Regions from separate parts of the Pseudomonas sp. NFACC43 genome, predicted to be linked through region 3. Evidence: predicted binding sites of a transcription regulator. Region 3 holds the regulator's gene; each other region holds the start of a gene.
The links. The regulator sigma-54, encoded in region 3, starts transcription at its own class of promoters, with help from an activator protein. The targets are predictions, from matches to a motif close to ANTGGCATNNANNTTGCTNT.
Positions count from the first base shown of each region.

Region 1: a site for sigma-54 is predicted at 5,215-5,234, ahead of BT179_RS03785 (flagellar basal body rod protein FlgF). Genes of this name have one in related genera too.
Region 2: a site for sigma-54 is predicted at 5,381-5,400, ahead of BT179_RS02550 (CmpA/NrtA family ABC transporter substrate-binding protein). Genes of this name have one in related genera too.
Region 4: a site for sigma-54 is predicted at 3,089-3,108, ahead of glnA (type I glutamate--ammonia ligase). Genes of this name have one in related genera too.

Region 1 is NZ_FPKK01000001.1:873,397-880,774, reverse strand. Features, by position in the region: gene BT179_RS03815 (glycosyltransferase) at 1-410, shown strand, start outside; gene BT179_RS03810 (class I SAM-dependent methyltransferase) at 456-1,184, shown strand; gene BT179_RS03805 (NAD-dependent epimerase/dehydratase family protein) at 1,181-2,029, shown strand; gene BT179_RS03800 (ATP-grasp domain-containing protein) at 2,026-3,003, shown strand; gene BT179_RS03795 (metallophosphoesterase family protein) at 2,984-3,661, shown strand; gene rffA (dTDP-4-amino-4,6-dideoxygalactose transaminase) at 3,713-4,858, shown strand; gene BT179_RS03785 (flagellar basal body rod protein FlgF) at 5,289-6,026, shown strand; gene flgG (flagellar basal-body rod protein FlgG) at 6,076-6,861, shown strand; gene flgH (flagellar basal body L-ring protein FlgH) at 6,910-7,378, shown strand, end outside.
Region 2 is NZ_FPKK01000001.1:592,468-599,845, reverse strand. Features, by position in the region: gene BT179_RS02565 (bifunctional protein-serine/threonine kinase/phosphatase) at 193-1,863, opposite strand; gene BT179_RS02560 (nitrate/nitrite transporter) at 1,873-3,084, opposite strand; gene BT179_RS02555 (ANTAR domain-containing response regulator) at 3,444-4,019, opposite strand; gene BT179_RS02550 (CmpA/NrtA family ABC transporter substrate-binding protein) at 4,034-5,245, opposite strand; gene BT179_RS02545 (quinone-dependent dihydroorotate dehydrogenase) at 5,488-6,507, shown strand; gene rmf (ribosome modulation factor) at 6,736-6,951, opposite strand.
Region 3 is NZ_FPKK01000004.1:276,301-283,678, forward strand. Features, by position in the region: gene BT179_RS09955 (KdsC family phosphatase) at 1-108, shown strand, start outside; gene lptC (LPS export ABC transporter periplasmic protein LptC) at 116-685, shown strand; gene lptA (lipopolysaccharide transport periplasmic protein LptA) at 672-1,217, shown strand; gene lptB (LPS export ABC transporter ATP-binding protein) at 1,217-1,942, shown strand; gene BT179_RS09975 (RNA polymerase factor sigma-54) at 2,098-3,594, shown strand; gene hpf (ribosome hibernation-promoting factor, HPF/YfiA family) at 3,671-3,979, shown strand; gene ptsN (PTS IIA-like nitrogen regulatory protein PtsN) at 3,992-4,456, shown strand; gene rapZ (RNase adapter RapZ) at 4,459-5,316, shown strand; gene BT179_RS09995 (HPr family phosphocarrier protein) at 5,332-5,607, shown strand; gene BT179_RS10000 (ZIP family metal transporter) at 5,838-6,728, opposite strand; gene BT179_RS10005 (superoxide dismutase) at 6,748-7,371, opposite strand; gene BT179_RS10010 (hypothetical protein) at 7,374-7,378, opposite strand, start outside.
Region 4 is NZ_FPKK01000006.1:116,218-123,595, forward strand. Features, by position in the region: gene typA (translational GTPase TypA) at 1-1,280, opposite strand, end outside; gene thiI (tRNA uracil 4-sulfurtransferase ThiI) at 1,419-2,873, opposite strand; gene glnA (type I glutamate--ammonia ligase) at 3,201-4,607, shown strand; gene BT179_RS12470 (chorismate mutase) at 4,725-5,279, shown strand; gene BT179_RS12475 (DUF4124 domain-containing protein) at 5,384-5,902, shown strand; gene BT179_RS12480 (DUF4124 domain-containing protein) at 5,899-6,519, shown strand; gene glnL (nitrogen regulation protein NR(II)) at 6,751-7,378, shown strand, end outside.

The sequences.
Region 1 (7,378 bases), on a different contig from region 3:
TCGGCGACTGCCCGGCGTCATTGCAACCTTTCCTGAAAGAACTGCACCCAAGTGTCGCGCAGCAGCAGTTGGCCGGGGCCATGGCCGCCTTGAATCTTGATCTTGCCCTGGTCCCCATGGCGGAAAACCTGGGCAATGCCTGTTCCGGCGACTTGCGTGTCCTGCAGCATGCCGCTTGCGGGCATCCGGTCATTTGCAGCCGAGTACCGGGTTTTATCGGTGGCGAGGTGTTGCCGCTGTCCCGGGTGAACAACGAGGCGCAGGAATGGATTCGGACGATTCGCATGCACCTGGAAGACCGTGAAGCCTCCGCGACGCTGGGCGATACCTTGCAGTCGACCGTACGTGCGCAGTGGCTGCTCCAAGGCGAGCGCCTCGACGCCTGGCGACGGGCCTGGTTGGCCGACTGATCCGTACAACTTATTACCTTTGCCCCCCAGCGGAGTGCATGTGACATGAGCAACAATCTCGATACCTTCATCGCAGCCTACAGCGACAGCTTTGGCTATGCGTATGACAACAACATCATTCTCAATTGGTATCCCCAACGCATCATGGCGCTGTGCACCAAGGAGCAAAGCCTGCTGGAGCTTGGTGTCGGCCATGGCTTCAGCACCCACCGCTTCTCGCAGTTCTTCAGTGAGCACACGGTGATCGATGGCTCCGCGTCGGTGATCGCTCAGTTCAAGGCGCAGTATCCGAACAATGCAGCCGAGATCGTCGAAAGCTATTTCGAGACATTCGATACCGACAAGCGTTTCGACCTCATCGTGATGGGGTTTGTCCTTGAGCACGTCGATGATCCGCAGGCTATATTGCAAAAATTCAAGCATTACCTGGCGCCGGGTGGCCGCTGCTTCGTGCTGGTTCCCAATGGGGAGTCGCTGCATCGGCGGTTCGGTCATGCTGCCGGTCTGCTTGACGACATGATGGCGCTGGGTCGTGGCGATCTGGAGCTGGGCCATGTGCGCAGCTATTCGCTTCAGACCCTGACCGCTGAGCTGGAAACTGCCGGGTTCCAGGTGGTGCGCAAGGAAGGTGTCTTCCTCAAGCCCTTCACCACCGGACAACTGCAAGAGCTGCACCTGGGGGGCGACATCCTTCACGCGATGTGCACCGTGGGCATCGATTATCCGGAGCTCAGCTGTGCGCTGATGCTCGAAGCGGCAGTCGCCCCATCATGAAAAGCCTGGTGATTGGAAGTACCTCGGTCATCGGCAAGGCGGTCGCCCAAGCCTTGTCGTGCCTTGGCCCCGTCAAGCTGGCGGGGCGCCGGGATGCCGATATCGCTTTCGACCTGAGCCGCCAGGAGCCCTTCGCGTGCGACGAGCGTTTTGACATTGTCGTGCTGGCCGCCGCAGATTTCGGCGGCCGCCAGCCGGACGAGCTGGTCCGCGCCGAACTGGTCAACAGTGTTGGTACGCTGGCGGCCTGCCGCCTGGCCGAGCAATGTGGCGCCCGTCATTTCATTCTGCTTTCATCGCGTTCGGCGGGTGACCGGCCGACGGATCCCTATTTCGGCATCTATTCGCTTTCCAAGCGCCATTCAGAAGAGGTGGCGAGTCTTTATTGCCGGGAACGGGGCATGACCCTTAGTGTTTTGCGCATCAGCCAAGTCTACGACGACGGCGAACAGTGCAGGCTTCACCAGCCGTTGCTGTACGCCATCGCCGATAAGGCACAGGCGGGGCAGGGCGTCGAGTTGTATGGCAGCAACGACGCCAGGCGCAACTATCTGCACCTGAGCGATCTGACCGAGGTCTGCGTGCGGCTGGCAAAGCAGGGCATCCCTGGTTTGTATAACTGTGGTCATCCCGAATCTCCCCGTCTTTCGGCGATTGTCCAGGCTGCGTTCGAGGCGTTCGGCAAGCCGTTGGATGTACGCTTCCTGCCCGAAAAGGGTGATATCCCCGACCTTGCCCCTTTCGAGTGTGCGCACGAGCTGTACCAGCAGATCGGTTTCACCCCTCGAATCGACGTTCGCCGGGGCTTCGAGCTGATGAGAGCGCACAGGGAGGGGCTGTCATGAAGACCGTCATGGTGACTGGCGTAGGGGCCATCATGGGGTACGGCCTGCTCAAGTCGCTGCGTGAAGCGGCTCCTTCTGTTCGCCTGGTCGGCACTGATATCTACGACGACGCTGTCGGCCGCGCCTGGAGCGATGTCTTCGAGCAGGCCCCGTATACCGCAGCCTCCGAATATGGACAGTGGCTGGGCGATACGCTGGCCAGGTACAAGGTTGATCTGCTTATTCCCGGCATCGAACAGGACGTTCATTGGTTATCGGACAACCGGGCACTGCTGGCCCAATGGGATTGCCAAGTGGTGCTCAACAACCCGCATCTGATCGATCTTTCCCGGGACAAATGGGCAATGGACCAGGCGCTGGTAGCGTTGGGGGATCCCAGCCGTATTCCCAGCCTGCTGTCGGGGGATTTTCATTCGCTCGAGGCTGCCCTGGGGCTGCCGTTCCTGCTCAAGCCGCGCCGCAGTTATGCCTCCAAGGGGCTGGTCTGGGTACGCGAAGAGCGTGACTTTACGCCTCATGCGGCGCTGCTCGGCGATTACCTCATGGCGCAGCCCATCATCGGCAGTGCGGCCGATGAGTTCACCGTAGCGGCTTTTGGCGACGGACAGGGCAATACCGGGCCCACCATCAATTTCCAGCGCAGGCTGGCCTCGGATGGCTCGACCGCCAAGGCCTGGGTATATCGGGATGACGCTCTGGACCAAGTCGTGGCCAGGCTGTGCCGTGCCTTCAAGCCGGTCGGACCGACCAATCTGCAGTTCCGTCGCGGTCATGACGGGTCCTGGAGCCTCCTCGAGATCAACCCGCGGATCTCTTCGACCAGTTCGATACGTCGCGCATTCGGTTACAACGAAGCTGCCATGTGCCTGGATCATTACCTCGACGGCAAGACGCTGACCCAGCCAGCCCTTCGGGGTGGTTTCGCTGTTCGTTATATAGAGGATTTCATCGTCTATGATCGGGATCATTTCTGACATACACGGCAATTACAGTGCCCTGCGGACAGTGTTGGCCAAGCTTGACGAATTGGGTGTGACGCACATTATCTGCCTGGGCGACACGGCCGGTTATTACAGCCAGGTCAATGAGTGCTGCGATGCCCTGCGCGAACGGAACATCTTTTCCGTGATGGGCAACCATGACTGGTACCTGGCCAGGAACGAGCGCTGTCCTCGCTCCAATAGCGCCAATGCCTGCCTGGATTATCAACGGGGCGTCATCACCTCACAGAACCTGGCATGGTTGGGGGCGCTCCCTGAGCGCTCTACCCAGCATGACTTGAGCATTGTCCATGGCGGCTGGAACGATCCGCTGGACGAGTACGTGCGTCCGTCACAAGCGTATTTCATGCCGTTTCCCGGTCGTCATTTCGTGTCAGGCCATACCCATGTCCAGCACTTGTGGAGTGGCGAGGACAAGCTCTATTGCAATCCCGGTTCCGTCGGCCAGCCACGTGATGGTGATCCCCGGGCAGGTTTCGCCACTTGGGATGGCGAGATATTCCACCTGCATCGGATTGAATACGACATCGGTGAAACCCAAGAGGCAATGAAGGACGCGGGATTCACCCCGTATTTTTATGAAAACCTTGAAACAGGCAGCCAGATAGGTGGGCGGCTCAGTGCGGTTTAAGACTTCGCGCTGTGCACCACTGATGACTATGCCCACCCATGGAAGTTTGCAATGAGCCAAGAAACGATCGCCTTCAACAGCCCCTACATGACCGGCAGGGAGCTGGATTACATTGCCCAGGCCAAGTTCGGAAACATGCTCGCCGGTGATGGCCCATTCACCAAGAAGTGCCACCGCTGGCTGGAGTCCAATACTGGTTGCAGCAAGGCATTGCTCACGCATTCATGTACCGCTGCGCTGGAGATGGCGGCTTTGCTGCTGGATATCCAGCCTGGCGATGAAGTCATCCTGCCCTCCTATACCTTCGTCTCCACCGCCAATGCCTTTGTATTGCGTGGCGCAGTGCCGGTCTTCGTCGATATACGACCCGATACCCTGAATCTGGATGAGCGTCTGGTCGAGGCAGCAATCACATCCCGGACCAAGGCCATCGTGCCCGTCCATTACGCCGGGGTGGCCTGCGAGATGGATGCCATCCTGGCGATTGCCCGCAAGCATGGGCTGGCAGTGGTTGAAGACGCCGCACAAGGCGTGATGTCGACCTATAAAGGCCGAGCACTGGGCAGCATCGGTGACCTTGGAGCATTCAGCTTTCACGAAACCAAGAACGTGATTTCGGGTGAGGGCGGGGCTTTGCTGGTCAATGACCCCGAGCTGGCGCTGCGGGCCGAGATAATTCGGGAAAAAGGTACCGATCGCAGTCGTTTCTTCCGGGGCGAAGTAGACAAATACACTTGGCAGGAGGTGGGCTCGTCGTTCCTGCCCGGAGAAATCATTGCCGCCTTCCTCTGGGCCCAGTTGGAAGAAGCCCAGGCCATCACCCATCGCCGTCTGGCGATCTGGCATAGCTACCATGCCGCATTGGCGGAGCTGGAATTCCAAGGGGTGCTGCGTCGTCCGATAATCCCTGAAGATTGTCAGCACAACGCCCACATGTACTACGTGCTCCTCGCCCCGGGCGTAGAGCGCCAGGCGGTGCTCGATACGCTGAAAAAGCATGCGATCCATGCCGTGTTTCATTACGTGCCGCTGCATTCTTCGCCTGCGGGCGCACGTTATGGGCGGGTTCATGGCTCGATGGAAATCACGGATGGCTATTCCGAGCGTTTGTTGCGTCTGCCACTCTGGCTGGGCATGACCGACGACCAGCAAGGTCGGGTGGTGGAAACCCTGGGCAATGCCTTGATGAGAGCCTGACTGGCTGGTTGAAAGTATGACCGAGGTGTTGTCCTGCAAGGCCTCATTCGGCGAAACGCCGTGTCAGGGACCTGAGCTTCACTGACACACCTTGGTCTGGCCTCGGGGGTTGGCGGCCCTGTCGGGCCAGGAATATCCAGGCAAGTCGTGGGGGTGGCGGCTTGCGCTGCGCCTTAAATCGGACCTGTCCCTGGTCTGGCTTGTCCGTGATGGCCGGCGATGCCTCCAGCCTCCAGGCCAGCCCTTGCCACTTGGCGGCATGACACCGCCGGTTTTTCGTCTTCCATCGGTTGATGGCCTCCCTCTCGAAGTCCCTCAACCCCTTTGTTTGCCGGGCTTGGCGCCGTTAGGAAAAAGTTGGTCTGCAAATTGCTTGAGGCTGTGCAACACAGCAGTGGACGGCAAACGTCCGGCATGCAGAGGAACGAAAGTGGACAAGTACCTTTATGTGGCAATGACCGGCGCCAGCCAGAATGCGCTGGCGCAACGGGCCCATGCCAACAACCTGGCGAACATCTCCACCAACGGCTTCCAGAAAGACCTGGAGCAGGCACGTTCGATGCCCGTGTTCGGCGACAGCTTTCCGGCGCGGGCATTCGCCATGTCCGAACGTCCAGCCACGGACTTCACGCCGGGTGCACTGGTTGAAACCGGTCGCGACCTGGACGTGGCTGTCAGCGGGCCGGGCTGGATGGCCGTGCAGAACCCCGACGGGGGCGAAAGCTATGTGCGCACCGGCAGCCTGAACGTTGACGCCCTGGGCGTGCTGCGGGCCGGCAACGGCATGCCGGTCATGGGCAACGGCGGTCCGATCGCCGTGCCGCCGGAGCAGAAGATCGAGATCGGCCAGGACGGCACCATCAGCATCCGCGCCATGGGCGAAGGCCCGCGCGTGATGGCTGAGGTCGACCGCATCAAGCTGGTCAACCCGGACCCCAGGAACATGACCAAGGGCCTGGACGGCACGATCCGTACCAAGGACGGCCAGCCGGCGCCCATCGATGCCAACGTGCAACTGGTGTCGGGCTTCCAGGAAGCGAGCAACGTCAATGCCGTGGATGAGATGACGTCGGTGCTGGCCCTGGCCAAGCAATTCGAGCTCCACGTGAAAATGATGAACACCGCCAAAGAAGGCGACGAGGCCATGGCTCGGGTCTTGCAGATCTAACCATTAACTACAGCGTCGCGCCGAAAAACAGGCGTACGAGGAGAATCGAATGCTTCCGGCTCTATGGGTTGCCAAAACCGGTCTGTCCGCCCAGGACACCAACCTTTCCACCATTTCCAACAACCTGGCGAACGTGTCGACCACGGGCTTCAAGCGTGATCGCGCCGAATTCCAGGACCTGCTGTATCAGGTCAAGCGCCAGCCAGGTGCCCAGTCGACCCAGGACAGCGAGCTGCCGTCGGGCCTGCAAGTGGGTACGGGTGTGCGCATCGTCGGCACCCAGAAGAACTTCAACGCCGGCAGCCTGCAGACCACCGAGCAGCCGCTGGACATGGCTATCGACGGTCGCGGCTTCTTCCAGATCCTGCAACCGGACGGCACCACGTCCTATACCCGTGACGGTACGTTCCACCTCGATTCCAATGGCCAGATCGTCAACGCCAGCGGTTTCGCCCTGGAGCCGGCCATCATCATCCCGAACGATGCCCAGACCTTCACCGTGGGCCGTGACGGCACCGTGTCCATCACTGTGGCGGGCAACCCGGCCGCCCAGGTGATCGGCAACCTGCAGACCGCCGACTTCATCAACCCGGCCGGTCTGCAAGCGGTGGGCAACAACCTGTTCCTGGAAACCGCCGCCAGCGGTGCGCCGCAAGTCGGCACGCCGGGGTTGAACGGTTTCGGCACCACGCTGCAGAACACCCTGGAAACGTCCAACGTGAGCACCGTTGAGGAGATGGTCAACATGATCACCACCCAGCGCGCCTACGAGATGAACTCCAAGGTGATCTCCACCGCCGACCAGATGCTCTCGTTCGTTACACAGAATCTGTAATCACGTCAGGGCGACCCTGGGTCGCCTGCAACACCTAGAGGTAGGGTCATGAATCGCTTTGTATCTGTACTGGCACTGAGTGGGATCACCGCGCTCGCGGGCTGCGTCGCGCCTACGCCCAAGCCCAATGACCCGTACTACGCTCCGGTGTTGCCGCGCACGCCGCTGCCGGCCGCCGCCAATAACGGCTCGATCTACCAGGCCGGCTTCGAACAGAACCTGTACAGCGACCGCAAGGCCTTCCGGGTCGGTGACATCATCACCATCACCCTGAACGAGCGGACCCAGGCCAGCAAGAACGCCAACTCGCAGATCGACAAGACCAGCGAGACCAGCGTCGGCCTTACCTCGCTGTTCGGCTCCAGCCTGACCACCAACAACCCGATCGGCAGCAATGACCTGAGCCTCAACGCCGGCTATGGCGCCGACCGGGCCACCAAGGGTGACAGCAAGTCCGGGCAGAGCAACAGCCTGACCGGTTCGATCACCGTGACCGTCGCCGATGTGCTGCCCAACG
Region 2 (7,378 bases), on a different contig from region 3:
TTGATTGAGCGGGTTTTGGAGGGATTTATTGCACCGAATCAAAGCGTGTTGCCCGGTAATGGAGCGTCTTGCAGGAGCAGTTGTATGGACGATCGGGCTGCCATCGCGAGCAAGCTCGCTCCCACATTGGATCTGCGGTGGACACACACACCCTGCGGGAGCGAGCTTGCGCGCGACAGGCGCGACCGGATCTCAGCTGTGAAACACCAGAAACAGCAGCACGACATTCACCACCAACGACACCAGCGCCAACGTCCGCCAGACTTTCAGCGGTTCGCGCTCCAGCAGCGGACGGGGCCTGACGCTCAAGCTGCGGCGCTCGCCCTGTTCCAGCAATAACAGCCATTCCTCGGCGGTTTCGAAGCGTTGGCCAGGATCGGCGGCAACGGCCCGCTCCAGGCTTTGCCCGAGCCATTCGGGCAGGTCCGGCCGGTAACGGTTGGCGCTGACCGGCACGCCAAAGCGCGGCCGCTGGAAGGCCTCGATTTCACCGTAGGGGTAATGCCCCGTCAGCAGGAAGTACAAGGTCACGCCGACCGCATACAGGTCCTGCTGTGCGGTGGGGGCGATACCGCCGAAGGCTTCCGGGGCAATATAACTTGGGGTTCCCGGCAAGACATTGGCCTGGTCCTCCGACAGTCCCGGGCAATACGCCAGGCCGAAATCCAGCAGGCGCAGTTCCCCATCGTCCCCCAGGTGCAGGTTTTCCGGCTTGATGTCGCGATGGTAGATCTGCCGTCGGTGCAGCAACCCCACGGCCCGTACCAGCCGCTGCGCCAGGTCTTGCCATCGGGCCAACGGCAAGGTGCCGCCCCGGTCGAACAGTTCGGCCAGGGTGATGCCCGGGTATTCACGCATCACGTAGTACAGGTGCTGACGTTGGGCAACCCCATGGACTTCCGGAAACTGCCGGCCTGCGACCCGGCGCAGGAACCATTCCTCGGAGAGCAGCGCCTGCCCGGCCCGGGTGTCGTCCCGCAGGTGCCCAGGCAGGGTTTTCAACAGCCACGGCTGGCCCTGACTGTCGTGTACCCGATACAGCAACGATTGCTGGCTCTGGCCGAGCAGCCCTTCGATCCGCCAGCCTTCGAACACCTGGCCTGGTTTCAGGGCCGGGGGAAGGGGCCATTGCTGCAGTTGAATCAGCGCATCGCCGATGCTTGCTTCACCCAGTGCATCGACCCGTACCAGCAGCGCGCTGGCGTTGTCCTGGCTGCCGGCCAGGTGTGCGGCGTTGACCAGCGTCTGGGCCGCGAGGTCCAGGTCCGGTTGGTCGCGCAGGATGCCGGCGATGGCCGTGTCCCCCAATACCGCCCAGACGCCGTCGCTGAGCAGGACGAAGGTTTCGTCGGTGCGCAGTTCGCCGTCGAGGAAGTCGAGGATCAGGTGCTGGTCCAGCCCCAGGGCACGCTTGAGCACGTGCTGCATGCCCTGCTGTTCCCAGACGTGGTCTTCGCTGACCCGTTGCAACTGATCGGCGTGCCAGCGGTAGACCCGACAATCGCCCACATGGGCCAGGGTGAAGCGTCGGCCCCGTAGCACCAGGGCACTGACAGTGGTAAGCAGGGGCTGTCCGCCACCGTTGGCCTGCAACCAGCGGTTCTGTGCCAGCAACAGCCGATCCAGGGCCTGGGCCACCCCCCAGGTCTGTGGCGTGGCGTAGTAATCCAGGGCCAGCGCCTGCAACGTCGAACGGGCGGCCAGGCCGCCATCGGCGCATTGGCTCACGCCGTCGGCGATGGCGAACAGGTAGCCCTTGCTGGCGGCCAGGGCCGGGGCTGGCGTGACCAGGCGCAGGGCGTCCTGGTTTTCCTCGCGCGGGCCGATGGCACTGGCTTCGGCGAAACTCAGTTGCAGGCTCATGGTGGTTGGTTATACCCGGGCCGCAGTAACGGCGGCCGAACCCCAGGTGGTCCTCCAGCGGCGCTTGACGCCGTGCAGGCCGAACCAGGCCAATACGCCGAGACTGGCGAACAGCCACAGCGCCAGTTGATAGCTGCCGGTGCTCTGCTTGATCGCCCCCATGCCCGCCGCCAGGGCGAAGCCACCGATACCGCCGGCCATGCCGATCAGCCCGGTCATGACCCCGATTTCGCGACGGAAGCGCTGCGGCACCAGTTGGAACACCGCGCCGTTACCCGCCCCCAGACCCAGCATGGTGCAGACGAACAGGGCCAGCGCCGCGTAGGAGCTTGGCAGGTTGAAGCCCACCGCGGCGATGCACACCGCCGCGATGGTGTACATGCCCAGCAGGGTGCGAATGCCACCGAAACGGTCCGCCAGGGCGCCGCCCAGCGGGCGCATCAGGCTGCCGCCGAAGACGCAGGCGGCGGTGTAGTAGCCGGCTGTCACCGGACTCAGGCCGTACTGGTCGTTGAAGTAGCCAGGCAGGGCGCTGGCCAGGCCGATGAAGCCGCCGAAGGTCACGCTGTAGAAGAACATGAACCACCAGCTGTCACGGTCACCCAGGGCCTTGAGGTAATCGGCCATGGATTTGGCTTTCGGCCGCTCCGGCGCGTTCTTGGCCAGCCAGGCGAACAGGACCAGGGTCAGGCCCAGAGGGATCAGGGCGAAGCCGAATACGTTGGTCCAGCCAAACGTGGCGGCCATGACCGGTGCGATCAGCGCGGCCAGCACGGTGCCCGAGTTACCGGCACCGGCGATGCCCATGGCCTTGCCCTGGTGCTGCGGCGGATACCATTGGGAGGCCAGCGGCAGGGCGACGGCGAACGATGCGCCGGCCACGCCCAGGAACAGGCCCAGCAGCAATGCCTGCTCATAACTGTGGATGCCCAGTTTCCAGGCGCAGAACAGCGCACCGATCACGATCACCTGGCCGACCATGCCGGCGGTTTTGGGGGAGATCCGGTCGGCCAGCAGGCCCATGAGCAGGCGCAGTACGGCGCCGGCCAGGATCGGCGTCGCCACCATCAGGCCGCGCTGCTGGGTGGTCAGTTGCAGGTCGGTGGCGATTTGCACCGCCAGTGGGCCGAGCAGGTACCAGACCATGAAGCTCAGGTCGAAGTAGAGGAAGGCTGCGAACAGGGTCGGGGTGTGGCCGGATTTCCAGAAGCTTGAATTCATCGCGCACCTCAGCGGTAAAAGTCTCGGGTAATGAGTCAGTGCTTCGAGGTGGTGCGCCGTCATGGCGACCCCACCGACCCCGGACGGTGGGGCCAAAGCAAAAAAAACGCCGCAACCCGGGCCGCCTGGGGGCGAGCAGGGTGTGCGACGTCTTTGTCGTAGGTGGGCAACCGCCGTTGGCTACCGGTGAGATTGCTTAAGCGAGATCTGTGCCAACAGGAGGGATTGGGCTGAGGACTATCGCGAGCCAGCTCGCTCCCACAGAGGGGCTGGGGTGAACACAATATCTGTGGATACCCCGGATCAACTGTGGGAGCGAGCTGGCTTGCGATGGCGCCAGGCCAGGTGCTTCAAGGTTTTCAGCCCAGCAGCTCATTCATCGCGATGATCTGCTCCGCCACCTGGATCAGCTTCTGCTGGCGGCTCATGGCCTGGCGGCGCATCAGGGTGTAGGCCTGTTCCTCATTGCAGGCTTTCATCTTCATCAGCATGCCCTTGGCCAGTTCGATGCGCTTGCGTTCGGCCAGTTGCTGGTCCCGTGCCAGGAGCTGGGCCCGCAGGGCCTGGTCGCTTTCGAAGCGGGCCATGGCCACGTCGAGGATCGGCTGCAGGCGCGCGGCGTGGATGCCTTCGACGATATAGGCGCTTACGCCGGACTTGATCGCCTGGCGCATCACATCCGGGTCGTGCTCGTCGGTGAACATGACGATCGGTCGTGGCTGGTCGCGGCTGACCAGCACCACTTGTTCCATGACGTCTCGTCCCGGTGACTCGGTATCGATCAGGATGACATCCGGACGCACTGTTTCGACGCGTTCCGGCAAGTCGATGGTCAGCCCGGATTCGTCGATGACGTCGAATCCGGCCTCCGTCAGGGCAGCCTTGAGGCGCCCGACCTTTTTCGCGGTGTCGTTGATCAGCAGGATACGCAACATGGTCGGGGCTCCTGTCAGCGGCTGGCGAGAAGGGGAGCCGCATCGCTCAAGGCGTGCAGTTTGAAGCCACGGGCATACCCGGCCGGATCGGAACCGTCCCAGCGGATGCCGTCGATCAACTGGCTGCTGCGCATGTCCTGGCGTGGGGACGCGATGCCCAGCGCCGCACAGGCCTCATGGTACAGCTCGAGCTGTTGGACCTCCCGCGCCACGGCGAGGTAATCCGGGTCTTCGCGCAGCAGCCCCCAACGCCGGAACTGAGTCATGAACCACATGCCGTCGGACAGGTACGGCACGTTCACCTCGCCGTTGCCGTGGAAGCGCATGGCGTGGGGATCCTGCCAGCTGTTGCCCAGGCCGTCGGCATAGATGCCGAGCAGGCGGGGCTCGATGCAGTCCAGCGGTGCGTCGAGGTACTCGGGCGCGCTCAGCAGTTGCGCGGTGCTGCGACGGTTCTCGGTACTCTGTTCGATGAATCGACTGGCTTCGAGGACAGCCATCACCAAGGCCCGCGCGGTATTGGGGTACTGCTCCACGAATGCTCGTGTGCAACCCAGGACCTTTTCCGGATGATCGGGCCAGATGGTCTGGGTGGTCGCCAGGGTGAAGCCCAGGTTCTGCTTCACCGCGCTGGCACACCAGGGTTCGCCGACGCAGAGGCCATCGATGCGCCCGGCCTGCAGGTGGGCGACCATCTGTGGCGGCGGGACCACCACGCTGTCGACGTCCGACAAGGGGTGGATGCCTTGGGCGGCGAGCCAGTAATAAAGCCACATCGCATGGGTGCCCGTGGGGAAAGTCTGGGCGAAGGTCAGTTTCGTGCGAGTTTGGTGCACATGGCGTTCCAGTGCCTCAGGACTGGTCACGCCCAGGGCCTGCAGGCCATGGGAAAGGTTGATGCTCTGGCCGTTCTGGTTCAGGCCCATCAGTACGGCCATGTCGGTCGGCGCGACGCCACCGATACCCAGGTGTACGGCGTAGACCAGGCCGTACAGGCTGTGGGCCGCGTCGATTTCACCGCTGACCAGCTTGTCCCGCAAGTTGGCCCAGGAGGCCTGGCGCTTGAGGTTCAAGGTCAGGCCGTAGGGTTGGGCGAACCCCTGGGTAGCGGCCACCACGACCGGGGCGCAGTCGCTCAGGGCCATGAAGCCGAGATCGAGCACGCTTTTTTCCGGTGCATCGCTGCCATTGACCCAGGCCAGGGGAGTGGCTGGAACTTCATTCATCGGGCATCACCTTCCACATGAAAAAGCGCCGTACCCGGGCTGCTGCCAGAGCAGTGCCGGATGACGACGCCATTGTCCTCTTTAAACAGTGTGGCACTCATTCCGCCGTTGGTATGAGCGCCGATGACCGAAAAGGGTGCAAGGCATATGCCATCGGTGCTGTTTTATGCAGGCGCCTCGCTGAACCGGCGCTGCGCGGCTATAATCGCCGCCTCATTTTGTCGCCCGAGTCAAAGCCGCCCATGTACACCCTGGCCCGTGAACTGCTGTTCAAACTTTCCCCGGAAACCTCCCACGACCTGTCCCTGGATCTGATCGGCGCGGGCGGGCGCCTGGGCCTCAATGGCCTGTTGTGCAAGGCGCCGGCGAAGTTGCCGGTGACCGTGATGGGGCTGCAGTTCCCCAACCCCGTCGGCCTGGCGGCAGGGCTGGACAAGAATGGCGCGGCCATCGACGGATTCGCGCAACTGGGATTCGGTTTCGTGGAAATCGGCACTGTCACGCCACGGCCGCAACCAGGCAACCCCAAGCCCCGGCTCTTCCGCCTGCCCCAGGCCGAGGCGATCATCAACCGCATGGGTTTCAACAACCTCGGCGTCGATCATCTGCTGGCCCGCGTGGCGGCGGCCAAGTACAAGGGCGTGCTGGGCATCAATATCGGCAAGAACTTCGACACCCCGGTGGAACGTGCCGTCGACGATTACCTGATCTGCCTGGACAAGGTCTACGCCCACGCCAGCTATGTCACCGTCAACGTCAGCTCGCCCAACACCCCGGGCCTGCGCAGCCTGCAATTCGGTGACTCGCTCAAGCAGCTGTTGGCCGACCTGGCCCGGCGTCGCGCTGAGCTGGCGACGATTCATGGCCGGCATGTTCCCCTGGCGATCAAGATTGCCCCGGACATGAGCGACGAGGAGACCGTACAAGTGGCCCAGGCCCTGATGGAGACCGGAATGGACGCCGTGATCGCCACCAACACGACGCTGGGGCGTGAAGGTGTCCAGGGGCTGGAGCACGGTGACGAGGCGGGCGGGCTGTCCGGCGCGCCAGTGCGCGACAAGAGCACCCATACGGTGAAGGTACTGGCCGCCGAACTGGCCGGACGGCTGCCGATCATCGCCGCGGGCGGGATCACGGAAGGCCGCCACGCCGCCGAAAAAATCACCGCGGGGGCGAGCCTGGTGCAGATCTATTCGGGCTTTATCTACAAAGGCCCGGCGCTGATTCGTGAATCGGTGGATGCCATCGCGGCGTTGCGTTGATTGATCTCTGAAACCCACTGCGGCGAAGGGATTTATTGTGGTGAGTCGATCTATCCGTGGCGAGGAGATAGATCCCCTCGCCACAAGGGCGTTTGCCACAGGAAGCCGGGCATTAAAAAGGGCTCCTCGAAGGAGCCCCTGGGCCGTAGCCCGCCGTCCGGATGGGACGCGCGTGGTTAAATCGTTGTGAGTATCAGATTGTCGAGTTCTTGAGTGTTAAGCCCTGTGTCAGCCGACGGCGTGAAGTTCGTTGAGTCTGTGGATACCCGCAGTGCCGGTCATACCGTCCCAGTTGTCGCCACGTCCTTCTCGCCAGCCATTGATCCAGGCTTGACGTACCGACGGTAGAGTAAAGGGGCAAAGCTCACGGGATTTACCACCAACGCCATATTGGTAACCGCGTAAAAATGCTCTTTCCAACGGATCACGCTTAAGTCTTCTCATAGGGTGTTGCCCTCACTTGTTGACTGTTGCTTAGCGTCGACCTCTATCGAGGCCGGGGCAGAATCATTCTGCCGTTGGTGGCTCGTTGCCGGCGTGACGAGCCAAGGTGTTGGCGCCGTTGCGACGTCAACCTGTGTTGAGTTCTAACCAAAGCGTCACATGGATGGAATGATCGTTTTGTCATAAGCACGTACCAATAAAGATGTTAGGGAGATAAGTAACATGATGTTCGTTGACCGCTTTTGAGCAAGACCCCTGTATGATCGGCCCTGCGTGGAAGGGGCTATCCTGTTGCGAATGAGAATGTCCTCGTACGGCCGTCGGGTACTATTCGACGAAAGGGACGCGTTTTCCCCGATTTGTTCCACAGAATTTTTTATCTGCCCCCGCATCTAAGCTTTTTTAACCCGAGCGGCGAGGGTGGAAC
Region 3 (7,378 bases):
CACGGCGTCACCACGGCACGGGGCGGCGAAGGCGCGGCCCGTGAATTCTGTGAACTGATCCTGCGCGCCCAGGGCCGCCTCGAAGCGGCCAACGCCGCGTACCTGTGAGCCATTTATGCTGAGTAAGAAGATTCGCACCATCGTGGTGTTCGGCTGTATCGCGGCGATTTTCGCGGCGGTGGGCTATTGGAACATCAGCCCGGAACGCTTCCTCGACCAGCCTGCGGCCCAGGTCGAGGAAAAGATCGACTGGTATGCGACCAACACGCACACCCTTCAGTACCTGCCCGATGGCAAGGTGCAATACGAAATGACGGCCGACAAGGTCGATCACGTCAAGGCCACCGACATCACGCTGGTGACCACGCCGGACCTGAACATGTTTCGTGGCACCGATTTCCCGTGGCATGTGCAAAGCAAGCGTGCCGAAGTCAATTCCGGCGGCACCGAAGTGGAGCTCATCGATTCGGTACGCGTGGCTCGCACCGATGAGAAGAACCGTACGACCATCATCACCAGCAGCCGGATGACAGTGTTCCCGCAGCAAGAATATGCGCAGACCGAGCAACCCGTTAGAATCGACGGCGCCGGCGGTGTGTCGACCGGCACTGGAATGAAAGCGTATCTGAAGGAAAGCAGGATACACCTGCTATCGAACGTAAGAGGACAGTATGAAGCTCGCTAAAACCCTCCCTATTTTGCTCAGTCTGGGCGCAGCACTGGGAAGCGCGAGCGCCTGGTCCCTCCCCAACGACCGCGATCAGCCTATCCGCATCCAGGCCGACGACGCCCAGCTGGACGACAAGAATGGCGTGGCCACCTACAAGGGTGACGTGATCATTACCCAGGGTTCGATGAAGGTGACCGGCAATACCGTGACCATCACCCGCACCCAGTCCGGGGATATCGACGTGGTGACCTCGGTGGGCAACCTGGCCTATTTCGAACAGCTGCAGACCGCGGGCGACACCAAGCCTGTCCAGGGCTACGGCGTGACCATCCAGTACCATGCCTCCCAGGACCGCGTCGTGCTGATCGACCGAGCCAAGGTCATCGACAAGGATGGCAACACCACCCAGGGCGAAAAGATCGTCTACGACACGAACAAGAAACTCGCCAGCGCGGGTCGCGCCACCGGTAACAAGGTGACCGAGCAGCGCCCACGGATCGACATGGTCATCCAGCCGAAAAAGAAAACCGAGCAGAAGGCCCAGTAATGGCAACTCTGAAAGCTCAGCACCTGGCCAAGAGCTACAAGGGCCGCCAGGTCGTGCGTGATGTCAGCCTGTCCATCGATAGCGGGCAGATCGTCGGCCTGCTTGGCCCCAACGGCGCAGGCAAGACCACCTGCTTCTACATGATCGTCGGCCTGGTCCAGGCCGATCAGGGCCGCGTACTGATCGACGACCTGGACGTCAGCCACCAGCCCATGCATGGTCGGGCGAAAGCCGGCATCGGCTATCTGCCGCAGGAAGCGTCGATCTTCCGCAAGCTGTCGGTCGCCGACAACATCATGGCGATCCTCGAGACCCGCAAGGACCTCGACAAGGCAGGCCGCCGCCAGGAGCTGGAGAGCCTGTTGCAGGAATTCCACATCAGCCACATCCGCGACAACCTGGGCATGAGCCTGTCCGGTGGCGAACGACGCCGGGTGGAAATCGCCCGCGCCCTGGCCACCTCACCGAAATTCATCCTGCTCGACGAACCGTTCGCCGGCGTGGACCCGATTTCGGTAGGCGACATCAAACAGATCATCCACCACCTCAAGGCCAAGGGGATCGGCGTACTGATCACCGACCACAACGTGCGCGAGACCCTGGACATCTGTGAAACCGCCTACATCGTCAATGATGGGCAGCTGATCGCCGAAGGCGACGCTACCACCATCCTGGCCAACGAACTGGTCAAGGAAGTGTATCTGGGTCATGAGTTCCGCTTGTAAGCACAAGGTGCCTGGCAAATTGGCCCGGCACCGCTAATTTTATTGCTAGGCAAACACTTCAGTTTCAGGCATATAATTTGCTTAAGGTTTGGCGCTCCGGCGCCATGTAGTGGATGGCGCATGTGCGCCGGCGAATAAGGTGTTAAGCCCCTGCCATGAAACCATCGCTAGTCTTGAGAATGGGCCAGCAGCTGACGATGACACCGCAGCTGCAACAGGCCATCCGCCTGCTCCAATTGTCGACCCTGGACCTGCAACAGGAAATCCAGGAGGCCCTGGAGTCCAATCCGATGCTCGAACGCCAGGAAGAAGGCGACGACTTCGATAACTCCGACCCACTGGCCGACAACGTCGAACAGAAAACCAGTACCGAGATCCAGGAACCGTCCTATCAGGAGGAGTCCGCCCCCACGGTGGATAACCTGGAGGATGGCGAATGGAACGAACGCATCCCCAACGACCTCCCCGTGGACACGGCCTGGGAAGATGTCTACCAGACCAGCGCCAGCAGCCTGCCCAGCAGCGATGACGACGAGTGGGACTTCACCACCCGTACGTCCGCCGGCGAGAGCCTGCAAAGCCATCTCTTGTGGCAGCTGAACCTGGCGCCGATGTCCGATACCGATCGCCTGATCGCGGTGACCCTGATCGACTGCATCAACAACCAGGGTTACCTGGACGAGACCCTCGAAGAAATCCTCGAGGCCTTCGACCCCGAGCTGGACATCGAGCTGGATGAGATCGAAGCCGTTCTGCATCGCATCCAGCAGTTCGAACCGGCCGGCATCGGCGCCCGCAACCTGGGCGAATGCCTGTTGCTGCAGCTGCGTCAGTTGCCCGCCAAGACCCCTTGGCTGGCCGAAGCCAAGCGACTGGTCAGCGACTACATCGACTTGCTGGGCGGCCGTGACTACAGCCAGTTGATGCGGCGCATGAAACTCAAGGAAGATGAACTGCGCCAGGTGATCGAACTGGTCCAGAGCCTGAACCCGCGTCCAGGCTCGCAGATCGAGACTACCGAGCCAGAATACGTAGTCCCCGACGTGATCGTGCGCAAGCACAACGATCGCTGGCTGGTGGAGCTGAACCAGGAAGCGGTCCCCAAGCTGCGGGTCAATGCCCAGTACGCCGGATTCGTGAGGCGCGCCGACACCAGCGCCGACAACACCTTCATGCGCAACCAGTTGCAGGAGGCGCGCTGGTTCATCAAGAGCCTGCAGAGCCGCAACGAGACCCTGATGAAGGTTGCCACCCAGATCGTCGAACATCAGCGCGGTTTCCTGGACTACGGCGACGAAGCGATGAAGCCGTTGGTCCTGCATGACATCGCCGAGGCGGTGGGCATGCACGAATCGACGATTTCCCGGGTGACCACCCAGAAATTCATGCATACCCCACGGGGTATCTATGAACTGAAATACTTTTTCTCCAGCCACGTCAGCACCTCCGAAGGCGGCGAATGCTCGTCCACGGCCATCCGCGCGATCATCAAGAAACTGGTGGCAGCGGAAAATCAGAAAAAGCCGTTGAGTGACAGCAAGATCGCTGGTTTACTGGAGGCACAAGGCATTCAGGTGGCCCGCCGTACCGTCGCCAAATACCGTGAATCCCTCGGGATCGCGCCTTCGAGCGAACGCAAGCGGTTGATGTAACAGGCCACGCCACAGCGTTCCAGTGGCAGGCATTTCTGCCTGCCGCTTTATGCACTGGCAACGAAGGAGAAGCTGTATGCAAGTCAACATCAGTGGACACCAACTGGAAGTGACCAAGCCTCTGCGCGAGTACGTCGAGCTCAAGCTCAAGAAACTCGAAGGGCATTTCGACAAGATCACCAACGTGCAAGTCATCATGACGGTCGAGAAGCTTCTGCAGAAAATCGAAGCCACGCTGCATATCCCCGGCGGAGAAGTCGTTGCCAACGCGTCGCATGACGACATGTATGCCGCGATTGACCTGCTGACCGACAAGCTGGATCGCCAACTCAAAAAGCATAAGGAAAAGACCCAGAGCCTCCTCCAGGGCGCAACCGGTCGTTAATCCCCCCAATCCATGATCCGACTAGAAACCATCCTGACCCCCGGCCGTTCCCAGGTGAACGCGCCGGGTGGCAGTAAAAAGAAAGCCCTCGAACAAATTGCCAACCTGATCCACCGTGAAGTCGGGGATCTGGAAATGCAGGACGTCTTCGAGGCCCTGGTTGCCCGTGAGAAACTCGGTTCCACCGGTTTCGGCAACGGCATCGCCATTCCCCACTGCCGCCTCAAGGGTTGTACCGCACCGATCAGTGCGCTGTTGCACCTTGAAGCCCCCATCGATTTCGACGCCATCGACGGCGCACCGGTCGACCTGCTGTTCGTGCTGCTGGTCCCGGAAGCCGCCACAGACGCGCACCTCGAACTGCTGCGCCAGATCGCCAGCATGCTGGACCGCAAGGAAGTGCGTGACAAACTGCGCAGCGCACCGAGCAACGAAGCCTTGTATCAGGTTGTCCTGGACGAACAGAACGGTCATTGAACATGCGCCTGATCATCGTCAGTGGCCGTTCCGGCTCCGGTAAAAGCACAGCCCTCAACGTGCTCGAAGACAATGGCTACTACTGCATCGACAACCTGCCGGCCGGGCTGCTGCCGGAGCTGGCCGAGCGGGCCCTGATCCATACCGAGCTGGCGCAGCCGCTGGTGGCGGTCTCCATCGATGCACGCAACCTGCCCAGCCACCTGTCGCGTTTCCCTGAGCTGCTCGAGGAAGTTCGCAACAAGCACATCCAGTGCGACGTGCTGTACCTGGACGCCGATGAAGAAACGTTGCTCAAGCGCTTTTCCGAAACCCGTCGGCGCCACCCACTGAGCAATGCCAATCGCTCCCTGGCCGAAGCCATCCACGACGAAAGCCAGTTGCTGGGGCCGATCGCCGACCTGGCGGACCTGAAGGTCAACACCACGCACCTGAACCTGTATCAGTTGCATGACACCATCAAGCTGCGCCTGCTGAACCAGCCCGAGCCGGGCACGGCGTTTTTGCTCGAGTCGTTCGGGTTCAAGCGCGGCATGCCGGTGGACGCCGACCTGGTATTCGATGTGCGCTGCCTGCCCAATCCCTACTGGAAACCGGAACTGCGCGAGCAGTCCGGGCTGGACCAGCCGGTGATCGACTACCTGGCCGCCCAGCCGGATGTCGAGGACATGTTCCAGGACATCTCTGCCTACCTGCTTAAGTGGCTGCCCCGCTTCGCCGCGAGCAATCGCGCCTATGTGACCATCGCCATCGGCTGCACCGGTGGTCATCATCGTTCCGTCTACCTGACCGAGCGCCTGGGTCGTCTCCTGCAACCCACCCTGAAGAATGTCCAGGTTCGCCACCGCGACCTCAGCTAAAGGATTCACATCGCGATGCCTGCTCAGGAAATTGAAATCATTAATAAATTGGGTTTGCATGCCCGCGCGTCAGCGAAATTCGTGGGTGTCGCGGGTAAGTTTCCAGATACCACGATCAGGGTCGGGCGCACGCCAGAGTCAACTGTCGATGGCAAGAGCATCATGGCGATGATGATGCTGGCTGCGGGCAAAGGCACCAGGATCCATCTGAGCACGGAAGGTGAACAGGCCCAGGAAGCGATGGATGCGCTGGTTGCCCTGATCAACAACTACTTCGACGAAGGGGAATAGTCCCCCCTATGGTGAGGGATCCGCTGGTGAGTGGATTTAGCGAATCGTCGCACTGCCCCGCCAGGTTGCGAAGCAGCCCCCAAAAAGAGCTCAGTCGACCTGATGCTCGGCGGTGACAGATATCAGGACTGCTTCGCAGCCCAGCGGGGATAAATCGCCTCGCCACCGATTGATTCCGGCCGCCACTGATTGATCCCTGCCCCACCTACCTGCCCCGCAGGTTCCCCCTGTCACGCCAACGCCGTATCCAGCACCATCATCAGGCAAAACCCCACCAACAATCCCAGGCTCGCCAGTTTCTCGTGACCATTGCGACGGGATTCGGGAATGACTTCGTGGGTCACCACCAGCAGCATCGCCCCTGCCGCCAACGCCAGGCCCAGGGGCAAGAGCATCTCGGCCAGGCTCACCAACCAGGCGCACAGTAGCGCGAACACCGGCTCGACCAGCCCAGACGCCGCGCCAATCAGGAACGCCTTGACCCGCGACATGCCCGCCGTGGCCAGCACCAGCGCGATCACCAGTCCTTCGGGGACATCCTGCAAGGCGATCCCCATCGCCAGGCTGTCGGCATCGGGCATGCCGCCCCCGGCCGACACGCCCACCGCCATGCCTTCTGGAATGTTGTGGGCAATGATGGCGAACACGAACAACCAGATCCGCGGCGCGATGATCGGACGTCCTGGCGCTGCCACCAGCCTCTCGGGGCTGGCCGAGACCTTGCGGTCCACCAGGTACAGCCCTAACGCCCCCGACAGAATGCCAAAGCAGATAAGGCCACTGGCGGCCCAAGGCGTGAACCCCAATTGCTCCGCTGCGGCAATGCCCGGCACGATCAGCGAAAACGCCGTGGCAGCGAGCATCACCCCGGCACCGAAGCCCAGCAGCGAATCGCTCACGGCCCGGGGCATACGCCGGATGACCAGCACCGGCACGGCCCCGAGCGCGGTGCCCAAGGCACAGAGTCCGCCGCCTTGAAGGGCTCGCAGCAACCTGGCCTCCAGGTCCAGCCACGCCAGGCCCTGGGCCGCCAGCAACGTCATCCCGGCCAACAACAGCAATGACCCCAAGGCATAGCGGAACATCCGTCCGCTTCCAATCGCCAGTGTTTGAGTATCCATAGTCAGCCTTGGAGGGGGTTCATGAAGGACTCGATGCCAGCGCCGCCTGATAGCGCCGGGCGACTTCAGGCCAGTTGATCACGTTGTAGAAAGCGTTGATGTATTCCGGCCGACGGTTCTGGTACAGCAGGTAGTACGCGTGCTCCCACACGTCCAGGCCCAGGATCGGCGTATTGCCGTTCATCAGCGGGCTGTCCTGGTTGGCGCTGCTTTCCACCACCAGGGCCTTCTGCGGGGTCACGCTCAGCCAGGCCCAGCCGCTGCCGAAGCGGCTCAGCGCAGCCTTGGTGAACGCTTCCTTGAATCGCTCCAGGCCCCCCAGCTGTGTCTCGATCGCTGCGCCAAGCGCACCGTCCGGTTGACCGCCACCCTCTGGGGACATCACTTCCCAGAACAGGGAATGGTTGGCATGGCCACCGCCCTGATTGATCACCGCCGCCCGCAGGTTCTGCGGCAACTGCTCCACGCTGGCCAGCAGTTTTTCGATGGGCCATTGGGCGTACTCGCTGCCCTCCACCGCGGCGTTGAGGTTATTGATATAGGTCTGGTGGTGTTTCGTGTAGTGGATCTCCATGGTTTTCGCATCGATGTGCGGCTCCAGGGCATCGTAGGCGTAAGGCAGCGCAGGCAAGGTAAAAGCCATTTTCAAT
Region 4 (7,378 bases), on a different contig from region 3:
GTCAGGTCGCCCTTACGCAGGCCCATCTCTTCCATGACCTTGCCCTGGGATTCCTCAGGGATGTCGATGGTGACGTTTTCGAACGGTTCCTGCTTGACGCCGTCAACGACACGAATGATCACTTCCGGACGGCCTACGGCCATTTCGAAGCCTTCGCGACGCATGGTTTCGATCAGTACCGAGAGGTGCAGTTCACCGCGACCGGACACCTTGAACTTGTCGGCCGAGTCGCCTTCTTCAACGCGCAGTGCAACGTTGTAGAGCAGCTCCTTGTCCAGACGCTCCTTGATGTTGCGGGAGGTCACGAACTTGCCTTCCTTGCCGCAGAATGGCGAGTCGTTGACCTGGAAGGTCATGGAAACGGTCGGCTCGTCGACGGTCAGTGGCTTCATCGCCTCGACAGCGTTTGGATCGCACAGGGTATCGGAGATGAACAGCTCTTCGAAACCGCTGATGCAGACGATGTCGCCGGCAGCGGCTTCTTCGACGTCCACACGGTGCAGGCCGTGGTGACCCATCAGCTTGAGGATACGGCCGTTGCGCTTCTTGCCGTCGACATCGATCGCCACCACCGGAGTGTTCGGCTTGATGCGACCGCGGGCGATACGACCGACGCCGATCACACCCAGGAAGCTGTTGTAGTCCAGGGCCGAGATCTGCATCTGGAACGGACCGTCACGGTCAACGGCAGGCGCCGGGACGTTGTCGACGATCGACTGGTACAGCGGGGTCATGTCTTCGGCCATGGCGGTGTGGTCCAGGCCGGCGATGCCGTTCAGGGCCGAGGCGTAGACGACCTGGAAGTCCAGTTGTTCGTCGGTGGCACCCAGGTTGTCGAACAGATCGAAGATCTGGTCCAGTACCCAGTCAGGACGCGCGCCCGGACGGTCGACCTTGTTGATCACGACGATCGGCTTCAGACCGGCTTCGAAGGCCTTCTTGGTCACGAAACGGGTTTGCGGCATAGGGCCGTCCTGGGCGTCCACCAGCAGCAGCACGGAGTCGACCATGGACATGACGCGCTCTACTTCACCACCGAAGTCGGCGTGACCGGGGGTGTCCACGATGTTGATGTGGTAACCGTTCCAGTTGATGGCGGTGTTTTTCGCCAGGATGGTAATACCGCGCTCTTTTTCCTGGTCGTTGGAGTCCATCACGCGCTCGTCGTTGAGCTCGTTGCGCTCCAGGGTGCCGGATTGACGCAAGAGTTTGTCTACCAGGGTGGTCTTACCATGGTCAACGTGGGCGATGATGGCGATGTTGCGTAGATTTTCGATCACTTGTGTATCTCGATCAGAGGATTCGGTGTGCTGACAGGTCGTGGCAGCGATTTACGTTGAGTCCGACAAAGCCGTTACAGCCTGTCGGCGGCGTCGGGGGGCCGGTGACGCAGGCCACAGGCAAACAGCCCCGGGCACTTAGCTCGGTCGATAAACGCGCACATTGGCATGCCCCTCACTGAGCAAATGGTGAGCATGCAGGCGACTCATCACGCCTTTGCCGCAATACAACAGGTACTGGCGAGTAGGGTCCAGTTCCTTGAAACGCGCGTTCACTGCATAGAACGGCATCGTTTTTACCTCGACGCCGGCGACGCTCAGCGGGTCATCCTCAGCTTCATCCGGGTGACGGATGTCGATGACGATCTGACCGGCCAGCGCTTCGCCGACTTCTTCAACCTGGAGGTCCTGGCCCAATTCGTCGATCACCCGATCGATGGGAACCAGCCTGGCGTTTTCGAGCGCACGCTCGAGTACCGCCATGTCGAATTCTTTTTCTTCGTGCTCCACGCGCCCGCGCTTGGCGGCCGTCTTCGGATTGACCGAGATGACCCCGCAGTACTCCGGCATGTGCCGGGCAAATTCGGCGGTGCCGATGGCGGTGGCCGTGTCGATGATGTCCTGCTTGTGGCTGGCGATCAGTGGGCGCAGCACGAGTTTCTCGGTGACACAGTCGATGACCGACAGGTTCGGCAGCGTCTGGCTCGACACCTGGGAAATCGCCTCGCCGGTGACCAGCGCATCGATATGCAGCCGGTCGGCGATGCTGGACGCGGCACGCAACATCATACGCTTCAAAATGACGCCCATATGACTGTTATCGACTTTGCCGAGAATTTCGCCCAGGACTTCCTCGAACGGAACGCTCACAAATAGCACGCGTTGGGAGCTGCCGTACTTCTTCCAGATGAAGTGCGCCACTTCCATCACGCCCAGTTCATGGGCACGCCCGCCGAGGTTGAAGAAACAGAAATGGCTCATCAACCCGCGACGCATGATCTGGTAGGCCGCCACGGTGGAATCGAAGCCGCCGGACATCAGGACCAGCGTCTGTTCCAGCGCCCCCAACGGATAGCCGCCAATACTGTCGTGCTGGCTATGGATCACGAACAACCGCTGGTCGCGAATCTCGATACGCACTTCGACCTGCGGTTCTTTGAGTGAAATACCGGCAGCGCCGCACTGCTGGCGCAGACGGCTACCGACGTACTTCTCCACGTCCATCGAGCTGAACGGGTGCTTGCCGGCACGCTTGCAGCGCACCGAGAAGATCTTGCCGGCCAACGCATCGCCGTAGTGGAGCTTGCACTTGGCGACGATGTCGTCGAAATCCCCCAGGGGATATTCGTCCACCTGCAGGAAATGCGCGATGCCTGGCATGCAGCTCAGGCGTTCGGTCATCTCCTTAAGGATCCGGGGCTCGCTGACGCGGGTTTCCAGCTCGAGATTGTCCCACACGCCGTTCACCACCACGACCGGGTCCAGATCACGGAGCACGGCGCGAATGTTCTTGGCCAGCTGGCGGATGAAACGCGTCCGGACCGGGCGGCTCTTGATGGTGATCTCGGGGAAGACTTTGACGATTAGTTTCATGAAAACAGCGCGCGAACGGCCAGCCGAAAAAGGGGGGCGCGGATTATAGCGGAAATTGCTCAAGGTTTAACCAGTTAATATGCAGATGGTTTTCACTGCACCAAAACGGGTCGCTCGCATCACAAAGCGCAACATTACGGTGCGCTATTGTCCGACAATCTACTATTAAAGGGCTCTGAAAGCGTGGGTTTGGTGCAAAAAACCCATGCTGGGGCACTGGCATGCAATTTGCTCCCTTGTGAGGCAGGTTGCCTTGGCCGAGTATTCGCGCCGGCATCACCCATATTCAGGGCACACCATTACCGCCCGAAGCCACCCGGAGGACATATGTCGAAGTCGGTTCAACTCATCAAAGATCATGACGTCAAGTGGATTGATCTGCGCTTCACTGACACCAAAGGCACTCAACATCACGTGACCATGCCGGCCCGTGATGCGCTGGATGACGATTTCTTCGAAATCGGCAAGATGTTCGACGGCTCCTCCATCTCTGGCTGGAAAGGCATCGAAGCGTCCGACATGATCCTGATGCCGGACGACGAAACCGCGGTCCTGGACCCATTCACCGAAGAGCCGACCCTGATCCTGGTCTGCGACATCATCGAACCTTCGACCATGCAAGGTTATGACCGCGACCCACGCGCCATCGCCCACCGCGCCGAGGAATACCTGAAGTCCACCGGCATCGGCGACACCGCATTCTTCGGTCCTGAGCCTGAGTTCTTCATCTTCGACTCGGTCAAGTTCAAGTCCGACATCTCCGGCTCCATGTTCAAGATCTTCTCCGAACAGGGTTCGTGGATGACCGACCAGGACGTGGAAGGCGGCAACAAAGGCCACCGTCCAGGCATCAAGGGCGGCTACTTCCCGGTTCCACCGTTCGACCACGACCACGAAATCCGTACCTCCATGTGCAACGCACTGGAAGAAATGGGCCAGACCGTCGAAGTTCACCACCACGAAGTGGCAACTGCCGGCCAGAACGAAATCGGCGTGAAGTTCAACACGCTGGTGAAGAAGGCTGACGAAGTCCAGACCCTGAAGTACTGCGTACACAACGTTGCCGACGCCTATGGCCGCACCGCGACCTTCATGCCGAAGCCTCTGTACGGCGACAACGGTTCGGGCATGCACGTGCACATGTCGATCTCCAAGGACGGCAAGAACACCTTCGCAGGCGAAGGCTATGCCGGTCTGTCGGACACCGCCCTGTACTTCATCGGCGGCATCATCAAGCACGGTAAGGCCCTGAACGGCTTCACCAACCCGTCGACCAACTCCTACAAGCGTCTGGTACCAGGCTTCGAAGCCCCGGTAATGCTGGCCTACTCGGCTCGCAACCGTTCCGCCTCGATCCGTATTCCTTACGTCAACAGCCCTAAAGCCCGTCGTATCGAAGCGCGCTTCCCGGATCCGGCTGCCAACCCATACCTGGCCTTCGCCGCTCTGATGATGGCCGGCCTGGACGGTATCCAGAACAAGATCCACCCTGGCGATGCCGCTGACAAAAACCTGTATGACCTGCCGCCTGAAGAGGCCAAGGAAATCCCACAGGTTTGCGGCAGCCTGAAAGAAGCCCTGGAAGAACTGGACAAGGGCCGTGCGTTCCTGACCAAGGGCGGCGTATTCAGCGATGACTTCATCGACGCCTACATCGCACTGAAGAGCGAAGAAGAAATCAAGGTTCGCACCTTCGTACACCCACTGGAGTATGAGCTGTACTACAGCTGCTGATCCGGTAGCGTCGCGACACGCGGCGTGAAGTGAAAAAGAGGCCTTCTTCGGAAGGCCTTTTTTATGGGCGCCAATTACGTGCATGATGATCCGCCGCCCACAGAAGACGAGACTGCCATGACCTCCCGCGTCACATTGTGCCTTGCCCTGTCAGCCGCGCTGTCCGCCAGCGCCGTCGAAGCCGCCGCCCCCGATGCCCTCACCCCCTTGCTCAATACCATCGGCGAGCGTCTGGCCATCGCCAACCAGGTAGCCTTGAGCAAATGGGACAGCGGCAAGCCTGTGGAAGATCGCCAACGCGAGCGCGAAGTCATTGCCGCCGCCGTCGCCCAGGCACCGGCCTACAAGCTGTCGGGCGAGACCGTGGAAGCGTTTTTTGCCGCCCAGATAGAAGCCAACAAACTGGTGCAATACATCGATTTGTCCGACTGGACCCTGGAAGGCAAGGCCCCGGACCTTCCGCGCCCGGACCTGGCGGGACAGATCCGCCCGCAGCTCGACCGCCTGCAGAAACGCCTGTTGCAGCAACTGGCCGACTTCGCCCCCTACCGCACCGACCCGCAGTGCCCGCAATGGCTGGCCCGCGCCACCCACCACAACAAGCAGCATCCCGTGCAACGACTCGCCCTGATCCGCGCGACCGCGCAGCTGTGCATCGCCCCGAAAACCTAAGACAAACGACACCGATCCCACAGGAGGTCGCGCGCAACAACTTGGGCCAATGCCCCTCCCTGACCTATGCTGCAACTCAATACTTTCAGTTTTCGGTCGATCTTATGGGGCGTGGTTTTTCAATCATCCTGTTCTTGCTGTTGGCGTTGCCTGCCGCCGCACAGATCTACAAGTACACCGATGCCAATGGCAACACCGCCTACAGCAACCAGCCGCCCCAAGGCATTCCGGCCCAGACGGTGGAGCTGGCGCCGCTCAACAGTATCGAACGCCAGCCGCCCGCCAGCCCGGACACACCGACACCCGTCCCAGAGCGGGAGGAACCTGGCCAGGCCTACGAAGTGCTGGAGCTGACCGACATCCCCACCGAAGAAGCCCTGCGTGCCAACAACGGCACCTTCACCGTGGGCGTCCGGGCCCGACCGCGCCTGCAAAGCCCTCATCTGTTCCGGTTGCTGCTGGACGGCCAGCCCTACGGCCAGCCAACGAACGTACCGCGCCTGCAACTGGTGAATATCGACCGAGGCGAGCACAGCCTGGCGGTCCAGGTCATCGACGGGGAGCGCCTCGTGCAACAGAGCGACACCGTCACCTTCACGGTACAGCGGGTGCACCTGCCATGATCCGCTGGGCGCTCGCCGCAGGCCTCGCTCTGGTCACCCTGCCTGGGCTCGCGCAGGTCTACACCTATATCGATGCGCAAGGGAATCGGGTCTTCACCGATCAGCCGCGACCCGGCAACGCGAAGAAGGTCCAGCTGCCTCCCGGCAACCGGATACCACCCCCACCCTCCAGCACGGCGCCGGCGGCGGTGTCGCAAGAGCCGCCAAAGCCGCTGTTTCACTACGAGATGCTGCGCCTACTGATTCCCGAACCGGATGCCACCATCCGCAGCACCGCCGGAGAGTTGATCGTCACGGCTACAAGCGAGCCGGGACTGAAAAAGGGTCACCGCTATCGCCTTCTGCTCGACGGCCAACCCACTGGCGAACCCGGGCCAAGTCCGGTGTTCGCGTTGAGCAACATCGATCGAGGCACTCATCACCTGGCGGTGGAAATCCTCGATGAGCAGGATCGTATCGTCGAACGCACCGCCAACCAGCCCTTCCATATGCAGCGCACGTCCCTGGCGCAGAAACGTCGAATCAAACCCTGCGCCAAGGCCGACTATGGCCAGCGCCCCGAATGCCCCCTCGCCGACAAGCCCAAGGAAGAAATCAGCATCCTGCCGTTTTTCTAACATTGCCAAGGCTTGCGCACTATATTGGTGCAATACGTTGCACCTTTACCCAGGCTCCCACCCATTTTGGTTCGAAAGTACCCGGAAAAACTGGCAGAACGCCACGCAATCGGGCGCAAAAAAGCCGTTTCAGGCTCTAAACGCTTCTTTTCGGAGCCTTGGTTTGTTTTTTGCATTTTCCCGTTACCGGCGCGTCATTCGCGTGCTTGCTACGCTTCAAAAGAGGTCCTGATGACCATTAGCGACGCCTTACACCGCTTGCTACTCGACAATCTCACCACCGCGACCATCCTGCTCGATGCCGAACTGCGCCTCGAGTACATGAATCCGGCGGCGGAGATGCTCCTGGCTGTCAGCGGCCAGCGCAGCCATGGGCAGTTCATCAGCGAGCTGTTCACCGAATCCGCCGAGGCGCTCAATTCCCTGCGCCAGGCCGTGGAACAGGCTCACCCGTTCACCAAGCGCGAAGCGATGCTCACCGCATTGACTGGACAGACACTGACCGTGGACTACGCGGTGACGCCGATCCTGAACAACGGCGCGACCTTGTTGCTGCTGGAAGTCCATCCCCGTGATCGCCTGTTGCGTATCACCAAGGAAGAAGCCCAGCTGTCCAAGCAGGAAACCAGCAAGATGCTGGTGCGTGGCCTGGCCCATGAAATCAAGAATCCGCTCGGCGGGATTCGCGGCGCAGCCCAGTTGCTGTCCCGGGAACTGCCGGACGAAAGCCTCAAGGACTACACCAACGTCATCATCGAGGAAGCCGACCGCCTGCGAAACCTTGTCGATCGCATGCTCGGTTCCAACAAGCTGCCCTCCCTGGCGATGTGCAACGTCCACGAAGTGCTGGAGCGCGTCG